Regions from separate parts of the Streptomyces sp. NPDC127177 genome, predicted to be linked through region 3. Evidence: riboswitches for the same ligand, from Rfam matches in the RefSeq annotation. Region 3 holds a riboswitch; each other region holds the start of a gene.
What was found. A riboswitch is a leader RNA that binds a small molecule or an ion and turns the genes downstream of it on or off. The one in region 3 is predicted to bind thiamine pyrophosphate.

Region 1 (3,202 bases), on a different contig from region 3:
ATCAGGCCGAGCCGCACCGCGCTCCCGCGCCGCGCCCGGGCGCGCGCGCCCTTCCCGCCCGCGCCCGGTCCGCGTACGGGAGGCTTCGCTACTTCACTACGAGCGAGGACCATGACTGGACCCACTGCTCACGGTTCTTGGCGATCGTGTCCGGTGCGACGGTCGTCGGTTTGCCGACGGTGGCGCCGAACTTCGTGAAGAGGTCCGGCACCTTCGCCCCCTTGGTCACCGGGCTGACGAACATGTTGAGCGGCATGTCCTCCTGGAACTTCTTGCCGATCAGGAAGTCCAGCAGGGCCTTGCCGCCCGCCTCGTTCTTGGCACCGTCCAGCAGACCGGCGAACTCGATCTGGCGGAAGCACGTCCCGGTGGCGACCCCGGTCGGGGCGGTCTTCGGCTTCGGGTCCGCGTACAGCACCTCGACGGGCGGGCTGGAGGCGTAGCTGACGACGAGCGGCCGGTCGGCCTTGGCCTTCCTGCCGCCCGCGGAGCCGGAGAACTCCTCGTTGTACGCCTGCTCCCAGCCGTCGACGACCTTGACGCCGTTGTTCTTCAGCTTCTTCCAGTAGTCCTGGTAGCCGTCCTTGCCGTACGTGGCGACGGTCCCGAGGAGGAAGCCGAGGCCGGGCGATGAGGTCGCGGCGTTCTCGGTGACGAGGAGGTCCTTGTACGCGGGCTTCGCCAGGTCGTCGAAGGACTTCGGCGGCGCGAGCTTCTTGTCGGCGAAGTACTTCTTGTCGTAGTTGACGCAGATGTCGCCGGTGTCGACCGGGGTGACCCGGTGCTTCGCCGCGTCCAGCTGGACGTCGTCCGCGACCTGGCCGAGCCCCTTGGCCGCGTACGGCGTGAAGAGACCGTTGTCGAGGGCGCGCGAGAGGAGGGTGTTGTCGACGCCGAAGAACACATCGCCCCGGGGCGAGCCCTTGGTCAGGATCTCCTGGTTGAGGGCGGCGCCCGCGTCTCCGCTCTTCAGCACCTTGACGGTGTAGCCGGTCTCCCGGGTGAACTCCTTCAGTACGCCCTTGGAGGCGTTGAAGGAGTCGTGGCTGACGAGTGTGACGGTCTTGGAGCCGGAACCCCCGGAGGGTCCGGAGCCGGACGCCGAGTCGTCGGAGCTTCCGCATCCGGCGAGCGCCGTGGCTCCGAGCGCGGCGGCGACGGCCGTCACCGCGATCTTCTTGGTGGTGCTCATGTGATTCCTCCTGGGATGACCAGGAAGAGACGCGGCCCTGCCCGCGCCGGTGGAGAACCGGAAGCGGGCAGGGCGCAACAGCTTGAGTAAGGTCCGAACTTCCTACCCGGAATGACCCGGGCGAGGTTCAGAGGGTCTGCGGCCAACCTGTCCTCGGTGCCGCACTCTCAGCGCTGTGGCGCTCCCCTGTCGGAATATGAAGTTGATTCGAGCCCCAGGCTACACGGCCGTTTTCGGCCTCAGCGCTCGGATGCCGCCAGCTGCCCGCAGGCCCCGTCGATCTCCTGACCGCGGGTGTCCCGCACGGTCACCGGCACCCCGTGGGCGGCGATGGCCTCGACGAAGGCCTTCTCGTCCTCGGGCCTCGAGGCGGTCCACTTCGAGCCGGGCGTGGGGTTCAGCGGGATCAGGTTGACGTGCACCCGCTTGCCCTTGAGGAGCCGGCCCAGCCGGTCGCCGCGCCAGGCCTGGTCGTTGATGTCGCGGATCAGCGCGTACTCGATGGAGATGCGGCGTCCGGACTTCTCCGCGTACTCCCACGCGGCGTCCAGCACCTCGCGCACCTTCCACCGGGTGTTGACCGGTACGAGGGTGTCGCGCAGCTCGTCGTCGGGGGCGTGCAGCGACACGGCGAGACGGCACTTGAAGCCCTCGTCGGCGAACCGCAGCATCGCCGGCACCAGGCCGACTGTGGAGACGGTGATCCCGCGCTGCGACAGCCCCAGCCCGTCGGGCTCGGGGTCGGTCAGCCGGCGGATCGCCCCGACCACGCGGTTGTAGTTGGCGAGCGGCTCGCCCATGCCCATGAAGACGATGTTGGAGAGCCGCGCCGGGCCTCCCGGGACCTCGCCGTCGCGCAACGCCCGCATGCCGTCCACGATCTGGTGGACGATCTCCGCGGTCGAGAGGTTGCGGTCGAGGCCGGCCTGCCCGGTGGCGCAGAACGGGCAGTTCATCCCGCAGCCCGCCTGCGAGGAGATGCACATCGTGACCCGCTCGGGGTAGCGCATCAGGACGGACTCGACCAGCGTCCCGTCGTGCAGCTTCCACAGCGTCTTGCGGGTGGTGTCGTCGTCACAGCTGATGTGGCGGATCACGGACATCAGCTCGGGGAACAGCGCCTCGGCGAGCTTGTCCCGCGACGCGGCGGGGATGTTGGTCCACTCCGACGGGTCGTGCGCGTACCGCGCGAAGTAGTGCTGCGAGAGCTGCTGCGCGCGGAAGGGCTTCTCGCCGGTCGCGGCGACGGCTTCCTTGCGCTCGGCGGGCGTGAGGTCGGCGAGGTGCCGCGGCGGCTTCTTGGCTCCGCGGGGCGCGACAAAAGTGAGTTCTCCGGGCTTAGGCATGGTTCTTCCAGTGTCGCAGACAGAACAGTGAGGGCCCGCCGCCCTGTGGACAACGGACCCTCACTCATAAAATCGCAGGTCAGAATGGGTGACTCAGCGGTAGGTCAGCTGGAGCCGACGAAAATCACCATCAGCAGCCAGACCACCGGGGCGGTCGGCAGCAGGGAGTCCAGCCGGTCCATGATCCCGCCGTGCCCGGGGAGCAGCGTGCCCATGTCCTTGATCCCGAGATCCCGCTTGATCATGGACTCGCCCAGGTCACCGAGGGTGGCGCTGGCCGCGACCACGAGGCCGAGCAGCAGGCCCTGCCACCAGGAGCCGCCGTCGATCAGGAACTGCATGCACAGGGCTCCGGCCACCATGGCGAAGGTGACGGCTCCGAAGAGGCCCTCGCGGGTCTTTCCGGGGCTGATCCTCGGGGCGAGCTTGTGCTTGCCGAACCGCCAGCCGACGGCGTACGCGCCGGTGTCACTGACCACGGTCAGCAGCAGGAACGTCAGGACCCGCTGCGGCCCGTCGTCCGCCCTCAGCAGCATGGCGACGAAGGTGGCCAGGAAGGGGACGTAGAACGCGGCGAACACCCCGGCCGTGACGTCCTTGAGGTAGCCCTCCGGCGGTTCGGTCATCCGCCAGACCAGCACCGCGAGGGCGGTCAGCGCCATGG
Region 2 (3,202 bases), on a different contig from region 3:
CGAGGGCGTCCAGGGTGGTGCCCGCGGCGACGGCGACGACCTCGCCGTTCACGGACACGGAGAGGGAGACGGGCGCGGTCATGCGGGCTGCTCCTGACGTACGGGTGCGGCGGCCGGGAAACGGCCGGGGGAGAAGGGGCGGGCCACCTCGGGCAGCTCGCCGTCGGCCAGCAGCTGCGCCATGGCGTCACCGGTGACGGGCGTGAGCAGCACCCCGTTGCGGTGGTGACCGGTGGCGAGGTGGAGGCCGGGCAGCGCGGTGCGGCCGAGCAGCGGCGCGTTGTCGGGAGAGGCGGGGCGCAGACCGGCCCGGGTCTCGGTGAGCGGCAGCTCGGTGATGCCGGGCACCAGCTCGTGGGCGTCGCGCAGCAGCTCGTACACACCGCCCGCCGTGACGGTGGTGTCCCAGCCCATCTCCTCGCTGGTGGCGCCGATGACCAGCTCGCCGTTCTCGCGCGGCACGAGATAGACGTGGCTGCCCCGGACCACGGCCCGCACGGTGCGGCTGAGGAAGGGGGCGTACGCGGTGGGCACGGTCAGCCGGAGCACCTGGCCCTTGACGGGGCGGACGGGCGGCACGACGTGGTCCGGCACCCCCGCGAGCCGGCCGCTGAGGCTCCCGGCGGCGAGCACCACCTGATCGGCCCGGGCCTCCGTACCGTCGTCCAGTACGGCCCCGGCAGCCCGGTCCTGCACCACCGAGAGCCGCTCGGCCCGCCGGCGGTGGAGGACGACCCCGGCCCGCTCGCACGCCGTCAGCAGCGCGGTCGCAAGCCGGCGCGGATCGACCTGGTGGTCGCCGTCGACCCGCAGACCCCCGCGTACGCCCGGCGCGAGCATCGGCTCCAGCCGGCGGCAGTCCCGCCCGGTGAGCCACTCCGACTCCAGCCCCGACCGGCGCTGGAGCTCGTGCAGTTCCCGCAGATGGGCGCGGTCGTCGGCGTCCAGCGCGACGGCCAGGGTGCCGCAGGCGCGGAAGCCGATGTCCTGTCCGCTCGCCGCCTCCAGCTCGGCCGCGAACGCAGGATAGAGCGCGGCGGAGGCGACGTTGAGCCCCAGCAGCATCTCTTCGCCGTAGTGCAGTTCGGTGACGGCGGCCAGCATGCCGGCCGCGACGCGGGCGGCCCCGCCACCGGGATCGGGGTCGACGACAGCGGCGCTCAGACCGCGCTGCGCGGCCCGCCAGGCTGTCACGAGCCCGATGATCCCGCCCCCGATGACGAGGACGTCGGACCCGCTCGTACGGTGTGTACGCATGGGCGTCCAGCCCCTCCCTTCGCCGGCATGACCCGGATCAGGTTCGTACGGTCGGAGGCCGCCCAGCCTCCCTCTCAGCCCGGTTCGTCCGGGCTCCCGCGAGTGTTTTACCTGGGCCACCCTAGACCCCGGCCCCGGGGCCGGGTGAAGCGAGCCGCCCGCACGGCCCGGAACCCCTTTCCTGACGGGCCGTCAGTTGATTAGGGTGGTCGGGTGAACGAGCAGCAGCGGGCAGAGCGGCCGGAACGGCAGTCGGAGCGGGCGGGGCGCGGGGTGGTCGTCGCCGGCGCGGGCATGGCGGGGGTGCAGACGGCGGTGGCCCTGCGCGAGCAGGGATTCACCGGCGCCGTCACCCTGATCGGCGCCGAACCCCACCAGCCCTACGACCGCCCCCCGCTGTCCAAGGCGGTCCTGCTCGGCAAGGCCGAGGAATCCGCCTTCGACATCGACTTCGAGGCGCTCGGCATCGAACTGCGCCTGGGCTGCGAGGTCACCGGCGTCCGCGGCGGCGACCACGAACTGGACACATCCGAGGGGCCCGTCCCCTACGACGCCCTGGTCATCGCCACCGGCGCCGAACCCGTCGTGCTGCCCGGCTCCGAAGGCGTGCCCGGCGTCCATCTGCTGCGCACCCTCGACGACGCGGCCCGGCTGCGCCCGGTCCTGGAGGCCCGGCACGCCGTCGTGGTCGTCGGCGCGGGCTGGATCGGCGCCGAGTTCGCGACCGCGGCCCGCGCCGCCGGCTGCGAGGTCACCGTCGTCGAGGCCGCCGACCGGCCCCTCGCGGGTGCGCTCCCCGCCGAGGTCGCGGCCCCGATGGCCGCCTGGTACGCGGAGAGCGGCGCCGAACTCCTCACCGGGGCCCGGGTGGCCCGCATCGAGTCCGGCCGTGTGGTCCTCGCGGACGGCCGCACCGTCCCGGCCGACGCGGTCGTCGTCGGGATCGGCGCCCGCCCCGCCACCGGCTGGCTGGCCGGCTCCGGCGTCGCGCTCGGCCCCGACGGATCGGTGACCGCCGACACGGCCCTGCGCACCTCGCTGCCCGATGTGTACGCCGTCGGCGACTGCGCGTCGTTCCCCTCCGCCCGCTACGGGGCGCGTCTGCTGGTCCACCACTGGGACAACGCACTGCAGGGGCCGCGCACCGCCGCCGCCCACATCATCGGATCGGCCGGCGGGGGCGGGGCACGGCCGCCGGCCTACGACCCCGTGCCGTACTTCTGGTCCGAGCAGTTCGGCCGGTTCGTGCAGTACGCGGGCCACCACGCAGGCGCGGACACCCTGCTGCGGCGCGGCGACCCGGCCGGCCCCGCCTGGTCGGTGTGCTGGCTGCGGGACGGCGCCCTGGTCGCGGTCCTCGCCGTCGGCCGGCCGCGCGATCTGATCCAGGGCCGCAAGCTCATCGAAGCGGGCACCCGGCTCGATCCCGGGCGGGTCGCCGACGCGTCCGTGCCGCTGAAGTCGGCGGCCCCGCAGTAGGCGCGCGGACGGGTGGCGGGACCCTGAAGGGCTGAGTCCGGGTATCGGCTGTCAGTCCGGGATGGCAGGCTTGTCCTGTGACCGAGATTGACGCAAAGATCGATGCTCTCGTCCCTGCCTGGCTCCACCTCCCCGACATCGCCGAATTGTTCGATGTCGAGGTGACGCGTGTACGGCAGCTGGTCAAGGAGGGCCAGCTCATCGCCGTACGGCGTGGTGAGAACCGGGCACTCCAGGTGCCTGCCGCTTTCATCGACGGAAACAAGGTGGTCAAGGGCCTCTCGGGGACCCTGACGCTCCTGAGGGACGACGGCTACTCCGACGAGGAGATGCTGGAATGGCTCTTCACTCCCGACCCGAGCCTGCCGGGTACGCCCGCGCAGGCGCTGAGTGAGAATCGTGGCACGGAGGTGAAGCGCCGCGCCCAGGCGCTCGCCGTCTGACCGACAGCCGTACAGGGGATGCG
Region 3 (3,202 bases):
TGATGTGGTCGTACGCCGGGGCGACATCGGTGGTCAGCGGGCCGAGCGTGTAGAACGGCGCCTCCTCGCAGATCTCCTGCTGGAGGTCGATGTTCTCCTTGATCTTGTGCATCGGGACGTGTCCCGGGCCCTCGATCATCGTCTGGACCCCGAAGCGCTTGGCGACCGTGTTCAGTTCGCCGAGCGTCCGCAGTTCGGCGAACTGCGCCTCGTCGTTGGCGTCCGCGATCGATCCGGGGCGCAGCCCGTCGCCCAGGGAGTACGTCACGTCGTACGAGGCGAGGATCGTGCAGAGCTCCTCGAAGTGCTCGTACAGGAACGACTCCTTGTGGTGCGCGAGGCACCACGCGGCCATGATCGAGCCGCCCCGGGAGACGATGCCGGTCTTGCGGCGGGCCGTCAGCGGCACGTACGGCAGGCGCACGCCGGCGTGGACCGTCATGTAGTCGACGCCCTGCTCGGCCTGCTCGATGACGGTGTCCTTGTAGATCTCCCAGGTCAGCTCCTCCGCCCTGCCGTCGACCTTCTCTAGGGCCTGGTAGAGGGGCACGGTGCCGATCGGTACGGGCGAGTTGCGCAGAACCCACTCACGGGTGGTGTGAATGTTGCGGCCGGTGGAAAGGTCCATCACCGTGTCGGCGCCCCACTTGGTCGCCCAGGTCATCTTGTCCACCTCCTCCTCGATGGAGGACGTCACCGCGGAGTTGCCGATGTTGGCGTTCACCTTCACCAGGAACCGCTTGCCGATGATCATCGGCTCGGTCTCCGGGTGGTTGACGTTGGCCGGCAGCACGGCCCGGCCCGCGGCGATCTCCCCGCGGACCACCTCGGGCGCGACGTTCTCCCGGATCGCCACGTACTCCATCTCCGGGGTGATCTCGCCCCGGCGGGCGTACGCGAGCTGTGTGACGGGGCTGCCGTCCCGGCTGCGCCTCGGCCGGCGCGGACGGCCGGGGAAGACCGCGTCCAGATTGCGCAGTCCCCCGCGCGGTGAGGTGTGCTTGAGCCCGTCGTCCTCGGGACGCGCGGCGCGGCCGGCGTACTCCTCGGTGTCGCCGCGTGCCGTGATCCAGTTCTCCCGCAGAGGTGCGAGTCCGCGGCGAACGTCGGTGTCGATGACGGGATCGGTGTACGGCCCCGACGTGTCGTACAGCGTCACGTCCTTGCCGTTGGTGAGGTGCACCTGACGGACCGGCACCCGGAGGTCCGGGCGCGAGCCCTGGACGTATCCCTTGTGCCAGCCGATGGACTTCCCGGCCTCGTCGCTCTGATTGGAGGCAGGCGTGCGTGCGTCCGCTGTGGTCATGAGACCTACTCCCTACGCCGGCATTACCCGGTAACAGGTTCGGCGGTCGGCGCAGCATGTCCCGTACGGACGTACGGAGATCAGCGCCCTCTCAGCCCGGTGCTCCGAGCTCCCGCGTGTGCAAAGGTGCCACCACGCTAACGTCCTCGCCGGTGTGCTGAACAGAGGGCCTCGTTCTTCTTGCGATGATCGGCCGGTGACGTCCCCTCATAGCGACCCCGCGCAGCCGGGTCCTCAGCACACCCACTCGCACAGCCACAGCCATGGTCCCGCAGCGCCGGTCTCCACCCATCTGCGCCGGGTGATCGCCGCCGTGCTGATCCCGTTCGCGGCCGCGGTCGTGGTCGGGCTCGTGGTGCTCTGGCCCGGTGGTGCGCCGGCGCACGAACGCACAGGTGTCGGCTTCGACCGGCAGACCCAGCAGGCGAAGGTGGTGAACATCGACAAGGTCGACTGCAAGGACGTGAACGCCGCACAGCTGCCCACCAGCGGTGAGACCACCCCGCCGACGGGAGACCCGGCCGCCGGTGACGGCGGGGCCGGCCTCTGTGAGAAGGCCCGGGTCGAAGTCACGAGCGGCAAGGACAAGGGGCGCACCTTCATCGAGGTGGTCCAGCCCGACGCACCGCGACAGCTGCGGGAGGGGCAGGGGGTGGTGGTCGCCTACGCCCCCGACGCACCCCACGACCTCCAGTACTCCGTGACGGATGTGAACCGGAAGTTCCCGATGGCGCTGCTGGCCGGGATCTTCGCCGTGGCGGTGGTCGTCGTGGGCAGGCTGCGCGGGGTCATGGCACTGGTGGCGCTCGCCCTGTCGTTCGCCGTGCTGACCCTGTTCATCCTCCCGGCCATCCTGCAGGGATCGAATCCGCTGCTGGTGGCGGTCGTCGGGGCCAGCGCCATCATGCTGATCGCCCTCTACATCTGCCACGGGCTGACCGCCCGCACCTCGGTCGCCGTTCTCGGCACCCTCATCTCGCTGCTGCTGATCGGGCTGCTCGGCTCGCTCTTCATCGGCTGGGCGAGCCTGAGCGGGAACACCGACGACAGCACCGGCCTGATCCACGGTCTGTATCCGCACATCGACATGAGCGGCCTGCTTCTGGCCGGCGTCATCATCGGTTCCCTGGGGGTGCTCGACGATGTGACGGTCACCCAGACGTCGGCGGTCTGGGAACTGCACCAGGCGGATCCGACGATGCATGCGAGGCAGCTCTACCGGGCAGGGATCAGAATCGGACGCGACCACATCGCCTCAGTGGTCAACACCCTCGTGCTGGCCTATGCGGGTGCCGCGCTTCCGCTGCTGCTGCTGTTCTCGATCGCCCAGAGCAGCGTGGGGACGGTGGCCAACAGCGAACTGGTGGCGGAGGAGATCGTGCGTACGCTGGTCGGCTCGATCGGGCTGGTCGCCTCGGTGCCGGTGACCACCGCACTCGCGGCGTTGGTCGTCTCCGCGGACCGTACGGGGCTCGGCGCGGAAGCCGGGGCTTCGGCACCCGTACGGAGCGGCAGGGGACGCCGCCGACGGGCGAGGTCCTGAACGGTTGCACACGGAGCGTGATTCACCCGTTCGGCAGGTGTGGTGTTCGACCGGCAACCGGGGCCCGGGCGTGGGGTGCCTTCAGCCGGCGTTCTGTTCCTCGGCCAGAATTCGCCCCAATGCTTCTTCCAGATTGCCGTCGAAGTCACCCAGCGTGCACTCCTGGCCGAGTGGGACGAGTTTGTCCGTCCGGTCGAGAAACGCCACAAGTGGCGCCGTACCGGCCCTGAAGAGAGCGCGGTCCGCCCCCACCTGCAGCCGGATGTGGACGTCGGACAGCCCTTCGGGCTCGGTCGGCCCGATGTGCACGTCGCCGTCGCCACTGGGGCTGTTGAGGCCGTCGAGCAGCAGCT

Region 1: another riboswitch for thiamine pyrophosphate. It lies ahead of ACFVJX_RS14885 (thiamine ABC transporter substrate binding subunit); the one in region 3 lies ahead of thiC (phosphomethylpyrimidine synthase ThiC).
Region 2: another riboswitch for thiamine pyrophosphate. It lies ahead of thiO (glycine oxidase ThiO); the one in region 3 lies ahead of thiC (phosphomethylpyrimidine synthase ThiC).

The regions. Positions count from the first base shown of each region.
Region 1 covers NZ_JBHXUW010000020.1:46,570-49,771, forward strand. The annotation lists gene ACFVJX_RS14880 (ABC transporter permease) at 1-2, opposite strand, end outside; gene ACFVJX_RS14885 (thiamine ABC transporter substrate binding subunit) at 89-1,192, opposite strand; TPP riboswitch at 1,274-1,390, opposite strand; gene rlmN (23S rRNA (adenine(2503)-C(2))-methyltransferase RlmN) at 1,432-2,538, opposite strand; gene ACFVJX_RS14895 (phosphatidate cytidylyltransferase) at 2,643-3,202, opposite strand, start outside.
Region 2 covers NZ_JBHXUW010000006.1:35,315-38,516, forward strand. The annotation lists gene thiS (sulfur carrier protein ThiS) at 1-82, opposite strand, end outside; gene thiO (glycine oxidase ThiO) at 79-1,257, opposite strand; TPP riboswitch at 1,255-1,367, opposite strand; gene ACFVJX_RS06380 (NAD(P)/FAD-dependent oxidoreductase) at 1,471-2,736, shown strand; gene ACFVJX_RS06385 (Rv2175c family DNA-binding protein) at 2,814-3,179, shown strand.
Region 3 covers NZ_JBHXUW010000022.1:90,692-93,893, forward strand. The annotation lists gene thiC (phosphomethylpyrimidine synthase ThiC) at 1-1,306, opposite strand, end outside; TPP riboswitch at 1,299-1,432, opposite strand; gene ACFVJX_RS16195 (YibE/F family protein) at 1,503-2,849, shown strand; gene ACFVJX_RS16200 (SsgA family sporulation/cell division regulator) at 2,931-3,202, opposite strand, start outside.